Regions from separate parts of the Nocardioides sp. NPDC087217 genome, predicted to be linked through region 2. Evidence: predicted binding sites of a transcription regulator. Region 2 holds the regulator's gene; the other holds the start of a gene.
The links. Region 2 encodes LexA, which represses DNA repair genes until DNA is damaged. Its sites were predicted from a motif close to TCGAACANNTGTTCGA; they were not measured.

Region 1 (7,050 bases), on a different contig from region 2:
GCGCCCGTGAGCGTCGAGTGGCACGAGCTTCCGGGGGAGCCGATCGCTCCCGCGGACGGGTTGGCCCTGGCGTACGAGACGGTCGAGGTCGGCACCGACTGGGGCCCTGCCTGGGGGACGACCTGGTTCCGGATCACCGGAACGGTCCCGGCTGAGTGGGCCGGGCGCCGGGTCGAGCTGGTCTGCGATCTCGGCTTCGACGTCAACATGCCCGGCTTCCAGTGCGAGGGGCTGGTCTACACACCCGACGGCGAGCCGATCAAGAGCCTCAACCCGCGCAACCAGTGGGTGCTGGTGGCGTCGGAGGCCGTCGGCGGTGAGGAGGTCGAGCTCTTCCTGGAGGCCGCGGCCAACCCGGTGCTGCTCGACTACCACCCCTTCCTGCCCACCCAGGAAGGCGACATCCAGACGTCCTCGCCCAAGAAGCTCTACACGACCCGGCGGATCGAGCTGGCCGTCTTCGAGCAGGACGTCTTCGAGCTCTGCCTCGACCTGGAGACGCTCCACGAGCTGCAGGTCGAACTGCCCGAGGGGCCGCGCAAGTTCCGCATCCTGCAGGCCATCGACGACGCCCTCGACCGGGTCGACCTGCAGCGCATCGCGGAGACGGCGGCCTCGGCCCGCTCGGTGCTGACCGGGGTGCTCGAGGCGACCTCGCACGACTCCGCCCACCAGATCGCCGCGATCGGCCACGCCCACATCGACTCGGCCTGGCTGTGGCCGGTGCGCGAGACGATCCGCAAGGTCGCCCGCACCACCTCCTCGATGACCGAGCTGCTCGGCGAGGACCCCGACTTCCGCTACGGGATGTCGAGCGCCCAGCAGTACGCGTGGCTCAAGGAGCACCGTCCCGAGGTGTACGCCAAGGTGAAGGCCGCGGTCGCCGAGGGTCGCTTCATCCCGCTGGGTGGCATGTGGGTCGAGTCCGACACCACGATGCCGTCGGGGGAGTCGCTGGTGCGGCAGTTCCTCTACGGCCAGCGGTTCTTCGAGGCCGAGTTCGGGATCCGCTGCAAGGGCGTCTGGCTGCCGGACTCCTTCGGCTACTCACCGGCCCTGCCGCAGCTGATGAAGCGGGCCGGGTTCGAGTGGTTCTTCACCCAGAAGATCTCCTGGAACCAGGTCAACAAGTTCCCCCACCACACCTTCGAGTGGGAGGGCATCGACGGATCCCGCATCCTGAGCCACTTCCCGCCGATGGACACCTACAACTCCCGGCTCTCCGGCGAAGAGGTGGCCAAGGCGTCGCGCCAGTTCCGCGAGAACCGGCTCGCCACCGGGTCGATCGCGCCGGTCGGCTGGGGCGACGGCGGTGGCGGCACCACCCGCGAGATGGCCGGCAAGGCCCGCCGGCTCCGTGATCTGGAGGGCTCCGCCCAGGTGTCCTGGCGCCACCCCGACGACTTCTTCGCTTCGGCCCGGGAGGAGCTGACCGACCCGCCGGTGTGGGTCGGCGAGCTCTACCTCGAGCTTCACCGCGCCACCCTCACCTCCCAGCACCTCACCAAGCAGGGCAACCGGCGCTGCGAGCACCTGCTCGTCGAGGCCGAGCTGTGGTCGGCCACCGCCGCTCTGCGTGGCCTGGTCGACTACCCCTACGACGAGCTGGACGCGCTGTGGCAGCAGATCCTGCTGCAGCAGTTCCACGACATCCTCCCGGGCACCTCGATCGCCTGGGTCCACCGCGAGGCAGCCACCCACGATGCCCGGGTCGCCGAGGCCGCCACCGCCCTCATCGACCGGGCGCTCACCGCGCTCGCCGGCGAAGGCACGGTCTCGCTGCGTGCCGACGGGCGCTCGGGGGCGGTCACGGCGGCCGAGCCGGTGGCGGCGGTCTCCGTGGTCGAGCAGGGCGGGACGTACGTCTTGGACAACGGCATCGTCCGGGTCACCGTGTCCGCCGAGGGACTGATCACCTCGGCGCTCGATCTGGCGACCGGGCGCGACGCGATCCCGGCCGGGGCCGAGGCCAACCTGCTCCAGCTCCACCAGGACTTCCCGAACATGTGGGACGCCTGGGACGTGGACCGGTTCTACCGCAACCGGGTCACCGACCTGCGCGAGGTCACCTCGATCTCGGTGACGCCCGACGGACTGGTCATCGAGCGGCCCATCTCGGCCGACTCCTCGACCACGCAGGTGCTCTCGCTGGCGCCGGCGTCGCGCGTGCTGGAGATCTCGCAGAGCACCGAGTGGCACGAGACCGAGAAGTTCCTCAAGGTCGCCTTCCCGCTCGACGTCAAGGCCGAGCAGACGCTCGCCGAGACGCAGTTCGGCTACCACCGCCGCCCGACCCACACCAACACCTCCTGGGAGGCGGCGAAGTTCGAGACCTCGATGCACCGCTGGGTGCTGGCTTCAGAGCCGGGGTTCGGGGTGGCGCTGGTCAACGACTCGACGTACGGCTTCGACGTCACCCGTCCTTCGGCCCTGACCACGGAGGTGCGGCTCTCGCTGCTGCGGGCGCCCCGCTTCCCCGACCCGGAGACCGACCAGGGCGTGCAGACCCACCGGTACGGCCTGGTCATCGGCGCCTCGGTCGAGGCCGCGACCGAGGCGGGGGCCGCGCTCAACACGCCTGCCCGTCCGGTGTCGGGAGCCCGTGAGGTCGCGCCGCTGGTGACCGTCTCCGGCGAGGGCCTGGTGGTCTCGAGCGTGAAGCTCGCCGCCGACCGCTCCGGCGATCTGGTCGTGCGTGTCTACGAGTCCACCGGCGCGCGTACGCAGGGGGAGCTGCGCGTCGGAGAGAGCTTCGGGCGGGTCGAAGAGATCTCGCTCGTGGAGGACCCGATCGCGGAGGTGAGCGCTGACGGCGGTGTCGTCCCGCTCAGTCTCGGTGCCTTCGAGGTCCGCACCCTGAGGTTCCACCGCAACTAAAGGAGACGAGCACCATGTCAGTTCCCCACATCTCACGCAGACGCATGCTCCTCGGCGCCGGAGCGGCCGCCATCGGTGCCACCGGTGCGATCACCGGCCTGGCCACGTCGGCGAACGCGGCGCGCCCGCTCGCGTCGCCGACGCTGATGACCGGCTATGTCGAGGTCAACAACTACAGCGTCGGCAACGTCGCCAAGTACGAGCTCGCCGGAGGCGGCAACGTCTTCGACATCGGCCTGATCTTCGCCGCCAACATCAACTACGACGGCCAGCGGGCCTACCTCTACAACAACCCGCAGGTGCAGGCGCAGCTCGACGCCGCCGACGTACACATCCGCCCGGCCCAGGCCAAGGGCATCAAGATCCTGCTCTCGGTGCTCGGCAACCACCAGGGCGCCGGGTTCGCCAACTTCCCCGACCGCGCCGCCGCCGAGGCGTTCGCCGACCAGCTCGCCGCGGTGGTGACCCGGTACGGCCTGGACGGGATCGACTTCGACGACGAGTGGTCCAACTACGGTGCCAACGGGACCGGCCAGCCCAACGACTTCTCGTTCGTCTACCTCCTTGAGGCACTGCGTTCGCGGATTCCCGACAAGCTGATCACGCTCTACTTCATCGGGCCGTCCGCTTCGCGGCTCTCGTACGGCGGGGTCAACGCCGGTGACCTGCTCGACTACGCCTGGAACCCCTACTACGGGACCTGGGGTGTGCCTGACGTGCCTGGTCTCGGGAAGCCCTCGCTGGCGCCCGCGGCCATCAACATCCAGGGCACCTCGTCCTCGACCGCCGCTTCGCTCGCCTCTCGTACGGTCTCTCAGGGGTACGGGGTGTTCAACACCTACAACCTGGGCTCGTCCGACGCGAGTGCCTATCTCTCCACCGTCACCCGCAACCTGTACGGCAAGGCGACCGTCTACCTCGGGTGAGCCTCGTCGGGCCTCCTGAAGGGTCGGTGTTGCTTCGCTGCCGCGATCTTGGCCGCCGACCTTTCGGGAGGGTCTTCGAGGTGGCGGCCGGCGTCAAGGCGATGTATCGAGCTTGTCGAGATGACGCCCTTCGGGCGCCGGCTTCGCCGGCCGCCTTCGGCGGTCCTGGACTCCGGCCACCACCTCGAAAAAGATGGCTGGCTATCGGGTCGGCGGCCAGCCCTGTCAGGCTTCGGATTGGGTTGGGAGCCGGCCATTGACAGCGCGGGTCCAGGGGTCGCGGAAGGGGTGGCGCAACACGCCAAACACGGCTCTTGAGATGGCGTAAATATGCCACTTGACCTGCGGAAACAGCGTTCTCTTCTGGGCATGAACTTGGTAAAATTGGGGCATGGAAGCACTCCTCGACCCCGACGACACCACCAGCGGCCTGCTGGCTGCGGTGCGTACGTCGCGTGCGGTCGCGGAGCAGGCTGACCGGGACGTGCTGATCGCCGCCGCACGGTTCGCGGCGCTGCATTCGGTCCAGGACCGCGAAGAGTCGGCGCGGTTGGACGGGGACACCTTCGGGGACCGGATGTTGCCCCTGGCCGGGCCCGGGGCACCACTGGTGTCGGAGGCTGCGGCGGTGGAGTTCGCGGCCGTGCTGGGCCGCTCCACCCAGGCAGGCAAGAGGTTCCTCGGCGACGCGGTCGAGCTGCGCTACCGGCTCAAGCATGTCTGGGCGCGGATCCTGGACGGATCCCTCCTGGCCTGGCGGGCCCGCCGGATCGCGGACCTGACCCGAAACCTCGATGCCGATGCTGCTGCGTGGGTCGACCAGCAGATCGGGGCCCATGCCCACCAGGTCGGGACCCGGCAGCTAGAGCGGATGATCACCCAGGCCGCCGCCCTGTTCGAAACCCGATGTCGCTGCTGCGGTCGCGGAGTCGGATGCGGTCGAGCACCGTTCGGTCACCATCACCACCACCGAGACGACCCCGTTCGTTGCCACCGGTGCCGAACAAGGCCAAGCCGTGCTCGCGTTGGGGTATCTCGACGGTGTGCTCGACGCCGCCGACGCCCTGGATCTGGAGAAGGCTGTCGCAGCGATCGCGCACGGGCTCCTCGACCAGGACGACTACGCGACCGCGAGCCTGGACGTACGACGCGCGGCCGCACTAGGAGTCCTCGGGCGTGCCTACAACTCCGGCTCCCTCGACGGAGTGCCCGGTGTGGCTGGCGTTGCTCGGGTGGTGGAGCTGGTCATCCACACCGACACCCGCGAGCTCTCGGGCACCGGCTTGGCCCGCCTCGCCAACACCCGTGGCCTGGCCAGCATCGAGCGCCTCCAGCAGTGGGCCACCACCCCGGGCACCGTGATCAAGCCGATCATCGTGGTCGACCTCGCCGAGGACATCGAAGCCGCCGGCTACATCCCGACCGTCCGCCAGCGGCGCCAGGCCGAACTGCTTCACCACAAGTGCTCGTTCCCGTACTGCGAAGCCCGCGCCGAGCACTGCGACCTCGACCACCGCGTCGCCTACCGCGACGGCGGCCCGACCAGCAGCCGCAACCTCACCCCGCTGTGCCGACAACACCACCGGATGAAGACCCACCACGGCTGGCGCTATCACCGCCTCAGAGCGGGCGTCTACCGATGGCGCAGCCCCCACGGCTACGAGTACATCGTCACCCCGGTCGGCACCATCGACATCAGCAACGACCTCGACCCACCCCTCACCCTCGCTGCATAACGAACGTCTCGAGCACCGTGCTCGGCTGATCCTGTTCGGGCGTGCGGTTCCCTGCGATCATCGACTTGTGACGACCCCTCGAGAGACGCTGCGGGTCTTGACCTGCGACACCGCGGAGACCCTCGTGGCGGCCAGCATCCTGTTCAACCAGTACCGGCGCCATTACGGTCAGCCAGACGGGGACGATCGCACCCTCGGCTGGCTCACCGACATGGTTCGGTCGAACATCCTCACGCTCTACACGGCGGTGCCGGGGGACTCGCCGGCGGACGCACCTCCAATCGGCCTGGCGACCAGCCACGCGATCCCCGCATCGCTGGTCATGGGACAGTTCTGGCAACTGCGCGACCTATTCGTGCTCCCCGGTTCTCGTCGCCGAGGAGTGGCCGCCGCGCTGGTCGATGCAGTCCGCGGGGCGGCATTGACGGCGGGCGCTACACGACTGTCCCTCGTGACAGAGCCGGACAACCACGCTGCGCTCGGTCTCTACCGGAGGCTCGGATTCAAGCCTGTCGAAGGTCTGGCTTCGCTCAGCCTGGACCTTGCCGCGCAGACAATCGGGGAGTGAGGTCGGAGCGCGTCCACCGGAGCCGCGCCGATCAGGCCAGGGGGAGTATCGTTCGCGCACGAACCGCGGCGGCCGGTCGTGAGGGAGAAGAGGCGGCTTAGATGGGTGTCACGAGCGAGAGCGGGCGGATCGTCGCGGGTGGCCGGAAGGGCACCTACGTACGTCTTGCCGAAGGGCCGCAGGAGCGCCACATCTCGCGCACCGATCTGGCGCGGAGGCCCGAGGATCTGGGCGACCCGGTGCTGACGGTCGCGCACCTATCTGACATGCACATCTGCGACCACCAGTCGCCGGCTCGGGTCGAGGTCCTGGACCGGCTCATGGACCCCGACACCGCGACCCGTGAGCTGATCGACGAGATCGGGACCTACCGGGCCCAGGAGTTGCTGACCGCCCAGGTCGGCGCGGCGATGGTCGAGGCGGTCAACGAGATCACCGAGGGTCCCGTCGGCGGTGGCCCGCTCGATCTTGCGATCGCGACCGGTGACAACACCGACAACGGGCAGTACAACGAGCTCGACTGGTATCTGACCCTGCTCGATGGCGGCCGGCTGACCCCCGACTCCGGCGACATGCTGCACTACGAAGGTGTCGCCACGCTGCCGGACAAGCGCTTCTGGCACCCCCAGGGCGAGACGTACGACATGCGCCGGGGCGACCACGGCTTCCCGCTCGTCCCCGGGCTGCTGAAGGCCGTGCGCCGGGCGATCGACTCGCCCGGGCTGGAGGTACCGTGGCTGGCAGTCAACGGCAACCACGACGGGCTGCTGCAGGGCACCGTGCCGGGAAGCTCCGCCATCGGCGAGGTCGCGGTCGGCGATCTCAAGGCGATCGCCATGCCTGACCACTGGACTGACGAGGCCAAGGCGAAGCTCATCGCTGGGCTGATCTCCGGTGACCCGGTGGCGCTCGGGATGCTGGCCGAGCTCGAGCCGTACGAGGT
Region 2 (7,050 bases):
GAAGTCGGGCTCGATGCCGGTGGTGTCGCAGTCCATCATGAAGCCGATGGTGCCGGTCGGGGCGAGCAGCGAGGCCTGCGCGTTGCGGAAGCCGTTGACCTTGCCGATCTCGACGACGTCGTTCCACACGCGGGTCGCCGCGTCGATGATGTTGCGGTCGACCGGGTTGATCGAGCGGACCGCGTCGTTGGCGGCCTGGTGCTTGCGCATGACCCGCTGGTGGGCCTCGGCGTTGCGGGCGTAACCGGCGTACGGCCCGACGACACCGGCCAGCTCGGCCGAGCGCTTGTAGCCGGCACCGGTCATCAGCGAGGTGATGGCGGCGGCCATGGTGCGGCCACCCTCGGAGTCGTAGCCGAGGCCCATCGCCATCAGCAGGGCGCCGAGGTTGGCGTAGCCGATACCGAGCTGGCGGTAGTCGCGGGTGGTCTCACCGATCGCCTCGGTCGGGAAGTCGGCGAAGCAGATGGAGATGTCCATCGCGGTGAAGACGACCTCACAGGCCTGCTGGAAGCGGACCGCGTCGAAGGTGTCGTCCTCCTTGAGGAACTTCAGCAGGTTCAGCGACGCCAGGTTGCAGGAGGAGTTGTCCAGCGACATGTACTCCGAGCACGGGTTGGAGCCGGTGATCCGGCCCGTCTCCGGGTTGGTGTGCCAGTCGTTGATGGTGTCGTCGTACTGCAGACCCGGGTCGGCACACTCCCACGCAGCGATCGAGATCTTGCGGAACAGCTCGCGGGCGTCGATCTCCTCGATGACCTCGCCGGTCGTACGCGCCCGGAGGCCGAACTTCTTGCCCTCCTCGACAGCGCGCATGAACTCGTCGGAGACGCGCACGGAGTTGTTGGCGTTCTGGTACTGCACGGACGAGATGTCCTTGCCGCCCAGGTCCATGTCGAAGCCGGCGTCGCGCAGCGCGCGGATCTTGTCCTCCTCGCGCGCCTTGGTCTCGACGAACTCCTCGATGTCGGGGTGGTCGACGTCGAGCACGACCATCTTCGCCGCGCGGCGGGTGGCGCCACCGGACTTGATGGTGCCCGCGGACGCGTCGGCGCCGCGCATGAAGGAGACCGGGCCGGAGGCGGTGCCGCCGGAGGACTTCAGCAGCTCCTTGGAGGAGCGGATGCGGGAGAGGTTGAGACCGGCACCGGAGCCGCCCTTGAAGATCAGGCCCTCCTCCTTGTACCAGTTCAGGATCGAGTCCATGGAGTCGTCGACCGAGAGGATGAAGCAGGCCGAGACCTGCTGGGGGGACTCGGTGCCGACGTTGAACCAGACCGGCGAGTTGAAGGCGAAGTGCTGGTTGACCAGCAGCCAGGTGAGCTCGCGACCGAAGAGGTCGGCGTCGTCGTCGGAGGCGAAGTAGCCGTTCTCCTTGCCGGAGGCGACGTAGGTGTTCACGACCCGGTCGATCAGCTGCTTCAGGCTCTGCTCACGCTTCTCGGTGCCGAGCGCGCCGCGGAAGTACTTGGTCGTCACGATCGTCGAGGCGTTGATCGACCAGAAGTCGGGGAACTCCACTCCGGTCTGCTCGAAGACGGTCTCGCCGGTCTTCCAGTTCTTCTGGACGACGTCGCGCCGCTCCCAGGTGATCTCGTCGTAGGGGTGGACGCCCTCGGTGCTGAAGATCCGCTCGATCTTCAGCCCGGCGCCTGCCTTCGCCGATGCCTGTGCCTCTGCTGCCGTGTCTGTCATTTCGTTCCCCCTGTTGTCATCGATCGCTGTGCCGTACTGCTGGTCGGTGCTGATGGTGGAGTCCTTGCTCTGTTCTATCTGTTTCCGCTGGCTGTGCCGTTGAATGGCCCGAGCAGGTCGCTTCCCCACGGCCTGCCCGGGCCGGTCTGTGTGTCCCGTGGGACCTAGTCGGAGCCCACCGGGGCCTCGACCGGATGTTCTGCCTCGAAGTCCTGGACTTCCCGTTCCGTACGCAGCATCTGGATCTCACGCTCGAAGTCCTCCACCGAGCCGAAGGCCCGGTAGACGCTCGCGAAGCGCAGGTAGGCCACCTCGTCGAGCTCCCGCAGCGGCGCGAGGATCGCCAGCCCCACCTCGTTGCTGGGAACCTCGGCCAGCCCCTGGCTGCGCAGCGCCTGCTCGACCTCCTGGCCGAGGCAGGCGAGCTGGTCCTCGGTGACCGGCCGACCCTTGCAAGCCTTGCGTACGCCGTGCACCGCCTTGTCGCGACTGAACGGCTCCGCTGCGCCGGAGCGCTTGGCCACCATCAGCTGCATCTGCTCGACGGTCGTGAACCGCTTCCCACATTCCTGGCAGACCCGGCGGCGCCTGATCTGGCCACCGTCCTCGGCCACGCGGGAGTCGAGCACCTTGGTGTCGCTGTGTCGGCAGAACGGACAGTGCACGGTCGAGCCCCTCTCGTGAGACCTGTGGATCCAGGCCGTCTCATTGGCGGCCCGAGCCTGTGGAACCTGTGGATATGAGCGTGAGTCCCTGTGGAACAACACCCCCATCGCTGTGGGCCATCCGCCTGTTCATGTGAACTAGATGTGGATAACTACAGCGGTGTAACTACTAGATGTAGTGGTAACCGTACGCCCGCCCCCACGACGATGCAAGCGAGCGCCGTGTTTACCCGCGTGTCCGGCGTGTCGCCGGTCAAACACCGAAAGATTCCGGTTCAGCGGCGACGGACTGGCCTGGATGAGTAAGAATGACCCCCGTGACAAACATCTCCGGAGGAAATCGCGTCGGGTCGCGGAGAGGCACGCGCCCCAGAAGCGGTCCCCGGCCACCTTTCATCTTGCCTGCGATCGCGACACTGGCCTTCCTCGTCATCTGGGGAGTGCTCGTGTGGGTCGCCGTCGGTTTCGGGGCCGACGCACGGGGAGGCGATTCCGGCGCCTGGGCGAAGCTCGCCATCGCGGCGGTCGTTGCAGTCGCCTGCCTCTTCCTGACCTTCACCTTCGCCGGGAAGGCCTGGCGGGCCTTCTCCGGCTCCCCCACCACGCCACCCACCGACGACTACACCGGAAGCCACTCCAACGCCTACGTCGAGGAGCAGGACTACTCGGCCCCGGCCTACTCCGACCAGGCCTACCCTGAGCAGGCCTACCCGGAGCAGGACTACTACGGCACCGGCTCCTACGGCTACGACGACACCGGTTCGTACGGCCGGCACAGCTCCGACACCGGGAGCCAGCCGCCCTACGGCGACACCAGCAACCGCTCGGCCTATACCGACACCGGCTCCCAGTCGCCCTACGGCTACCCCAGCAGCGACCAGGCCTACGGCAACACCGGCAGCCGGGCCGCCTACGGTGCGCCGTCCTACCAACCGCCGACCAGCCCGCCGCCCGCCCCACAGCCCTACTACTCCAGCCCGCCGACACCGACGTCGACACCACAGAGCACTCCGGGGTACAGCTCGCAGGGATACGGCACGGACAGCTACCCCACCCAGCAGGCCAGCTCCCCGCAGTATCAGTCCGGCGCCTACCAGACCCCGACCGGCTACGGCCAGACCGGCTCGCGGGCTCGACTGACCCAGGACCCCGCCGCGACCCAGGCGATGCCCACCCAGCGCCAGCCCCAGGAACCGACGGTCGAGCCGGACGACGAGTGGCCGCCGCGACACAGCACACGCAACAAGCAGTGGCCGCCGGCCGAGCCGGACAGCCCCTACCGCGGGCGCCACTGACCCGACACAGCGAGAGTGCTGCAGACGCTTCCCATCGTCTGCAGCACTCTCACTTTCCCCGGTAGCCGGCTGCCAGGGTCGAAGGAGCAGCCGGACATCTATAGCGGCGCCCTACGGCGCGGTCGGAACGATCAGCGTCTGTCCGGACACGAGCATCGAGGACTCGAGACCGTTGAGCTCCTTGATCCTCTGCTCCATCTCCCGAATCGAGGAGTCGGTGCCGGCGATGGCCTTCGAGGAGATGTCCCAGAGCGTGTCGCCATCGCCGACGACCATCGTGTGGGCGGAGGTGGAGGGGCTTTTGTCCGCACCGTTCTCCACCGCGAACGCCACCCGTGCCCCGATCAGCGCGATCCCGAAGAGCACGACGAGCGCGAATGCGAACACGACGACTCGGCCGCGACGCGTGAGCCGCACGGTCGAGCGACGCACCTCCGGCGCCGGACGCGGCGGCTCGGCTACGGGCAGCACATAGACTGTTGCACTCATCTCACGGCCTCCTGATCACAAGTCTCTCGATCACGTGTTCGATCGAGCACATGTTCGAAGGTAGATCACGTGTTCGAACAACGCAAGTAGCGACCCCAAGAATTTTCGAACGCCGACACGCGCCGCCCACGAGGTCGAACAAATGTTTGATGTCGTGGTGCCAGAGGGACTAATGTGATGACATGACCACGCAGAAGACAGGCACCGGATCAGGCGGTTCGAAGAAGAGCCGCGTCCGCGAGCTGCCCGACGGGCCGCCGGACGCGACCGGGCTCACGCCGCGTCAGCAGCGCATCCTCGCTCACCTGCGCGACAGCATCGAGCAGCGCGGCTACCCGCCCAGCATGCGCGAGATCGGGGCCGCGGTCGGGCTGACCAGCACCAGCAGCGTCGCCCACCAGCTCCGTGCGCTGGAGCAGCGTGGTCTGATCCGCAAGGACCCGAAGCGACCGCGCGCTCTGGAGGTCTTCCTCCCGGAGGTGATGGCCCACCGCAAGGCCATGTCCGGCGAGGAGCCCGAGTCGACGATCACCGCCGAGGCCGACATCAACCCCAACCCCGACGCCGCCATGGTCCCCCTGGTCGGGCGGATCGCGGCCGGTGGCCCGATCCTGGCCGAGGAGACCTCGAGCCAGCAGAGCATCGAGGACGTCTTCCCGCTGCCCAAGCAGCTGGTCGGCAACGGCGACCTCTTCCTGCTCTCGGTCTCCGGTGACTCGATGGTCGACGCGGCGATCTGCGACGGCGACTTCGTGGTCGTGCGCCAGCAGCCGACCGCCGAGAACGGCGAGATCGTGGCCGCGCTGATCGACGGCGAGGCCACGGTCAAGACGCTCTCCCGCAAGGACGGCAAGGTCTGGCTGCTGCCGCACAACGCTGCGTACGAGCCGATCGACGGCACCCACGCGACCATCCTCGGCAAGGTGACGGCGGTTCTGCGAAGCCTCTGAGCCCTCCCGGAACCAGTCCGGGAACACTGCGTGAAATCCAGCCGCCGGCCCATGACAGGGCCGGCGGCTGCGTCGTTCCATACAGCGTGACCCAGACGCAGATCGACCGCCGTACCCTCATCGCCGCCGGGCTGGCGACCGCCGCAGGGGCCGGAGCCATCGCTCTTCCCGAGCCCGCCGAGGCAGCGAGCGGCGCGCTCACCCACTTCCAGCACGGTGTCGCCTCCGGTGACCCACTCCCGGACCGCGTGGTCATCTGGACCCGGGTCACGCCGACCGTGGACGCGACTCCGGGGTCCGGACAGGGTGAGGAGGTCCTGGTCCGCTGGGAGGTCTCACCCACCGCCGACTTCGGCCGCGTCACCGCGAAGGGATCCCAGCAGACGGGCCCCGACCGCGACCACACCGTGAAGCTCGACGTCTCCGGCCTGGCCCCGGAGAGCTGGTACTTCTACCGCTTCACCTACAACGGCCAGACCAGCCGGGTCGGCCGCACCCGCACCGCTCCGGCCGCGGACGCAACCCCGGAGAACGTACGTTTCGGGGTGGTCTCCTGCTCCAACCTGCAGGCCGGCTGGTTCGCGTCCTACCGCCACCTGGCCGCCCGCGACGACCTGCACGCGATCCTCCACCTGGGCGACTACCTCTACGAGTACGCGCCCGGCGAGTACGGCTACGGCATGGCCAACGAGAACGTCCGGCCGCACGAGCCTGCCCACGAGATGCACACGCTGGCCGACTACCGGATCCGGCACGCGCAGTACAAGCGCGACGCCGACCTCTCCGCCGCCCACGCCCGGCTGCCCTGGATCGTCACCTGGGACGACCACGAGTCGGCCAACGACGCCTGGCTGCTGGGCGCCGAGAACAACGAGCCCGGCGAGTACGACTGGATCGACCGCAAGACCAACGCCAACCAGGCCTATGACGAGTGGATGCCGCTGCGCGTCGACGGCACAGCCACGGTGGAGACCGACAGCCACCTCCACGACCGCATCTACCGGCGGCTGCGTTTCGGCAACCTGCTCGAGCTGAGCATGCTCGACCTGCGCTCCTACCGCTCCCAGCAGGTCGCCCGCACCGACCTCTCCGGCGTCGACGACCCTGACCGCACGATCACCGGTGACGAGCAGCTTGCCTGGCTCAAGGACGGCCTGCTCACCGATGCTCAGTGGAAGATCGTCGGCAACCCGGTGATGATCGCGCCGGTCACCTTCGGCGCGCTCCCCAAGAGCCTCATCAGCCCGGTCAACGACGTCACCGGCCTGCTGCCCGACAACGGCATCGCCTACAACGTGGACCAGTGGGACGGCTACACCGCCGACCGCACCGAGCTCTTCGAGCACATCCGCAACCACGCGATCACCGACACCGTCTTCGTCACCGGCGACATCCACTCGGCGTGGGCCTGCGACCTGCCGTACGACTCCGCCGTCTACCCGCTCGGCAAGACCGCCGGGGTCGAGTTCGTGGCCACCTCGGTGACCTCGAACAACCTCAAGGACATCCTCGGTGCGCCGCGCCGCACGGTCAGCCTCACGGTCGAGAACATCATCAGGACCGCCAACCGCCACGTCCGCTACCTCAACTTCGACGACCACGGCTACTCCGTCCTCGACGTGACCCGCAACCGGGCTCAGATGGACTGGTACGTCATCGGCGAGCGCAAGGACTCCACCACCACCGCCACCTGGACCAGGTCGTACGCCACCGCAACCGGAAGGAACAGGCTCCATCACGTCACGGAGCCCGTCTAGGCCGTGTCCCCCGGACACAGCGGCGCTCTGCGCTTAGACTGCCCAGGTCTGCCTTCCCGAACGTCTGGTATCTCATGCGAAACATTGCCCGCCGGATCAACCGCAAACAACGATCCCTCGTCCTGATCGCAGGCATGGTCGCCGCGACATTCGTCGCCACCATGCCCGCAACCGGTTCGACGCCGGCGACCTCGGTGAG

Region 1: ACIO3S_RS29035 (HNH endonuclease signature motif containing protein) is a predicted target of LexA. The motif match lies at 4,619-4,634, and genes of this name have one in related genera.

What each region holds. Positions count from the first base shown of each region.
Region 1 is NZ_JBIUZB010000013.1:33,443-40,492, reverse strand. It holds gene ACIO3S_RS29045 (alpha-mannosidase) at 1-2,877, shown strand, start outside; gene ACIO3S_RS29040 (endo-beta-N-acetylglucosaminidase H) at 2,892-3,803, shown strand; gene ACIO3S_RS29035 (HNH endonuclease signature motif containing protein) at 4,820-5,539, shown strand; gene ACIO3S_RS29030 (GNAT family N-acetyltransferase) at 5,637-6,107, shown strand; gene ACIO3S_RS29025 (TIGR03767 family metallophosphoesterase) at 6,209-7,050, shown strand, end outside.
Region 2 is NZ_JBIUZB010000001.1:978,364-985,413, reverse strand. It holds gene ACIO3S_RS04870 (vitamin B12-dependent ribonucleotide reductase) at 1-1,695, opposite strand, end outside; gene nrdR (transcriptional regulator NrdR) at 1,860-2,360, opposite strand; gene ACIO3S_RS04860 (hypothetical protein) at 2,759-3,655, shown strand; gene ACIO3S_RS04855 (LysM peptidoglycan-binding domain-containing protein) at 3,767-4,144, opposite strand; gene lexA (transcriptional repressor LexA) at 4,327-5,094, shown strand; gene ACIO3S_RS04845 (alkaline phosphatase D family protein) at 5,181-6,851, shown strand; gene ACIO3S_RS04840 (MXAN_6640 family putative metalloprotease) at 6,926-7,050, shown strand, end outside.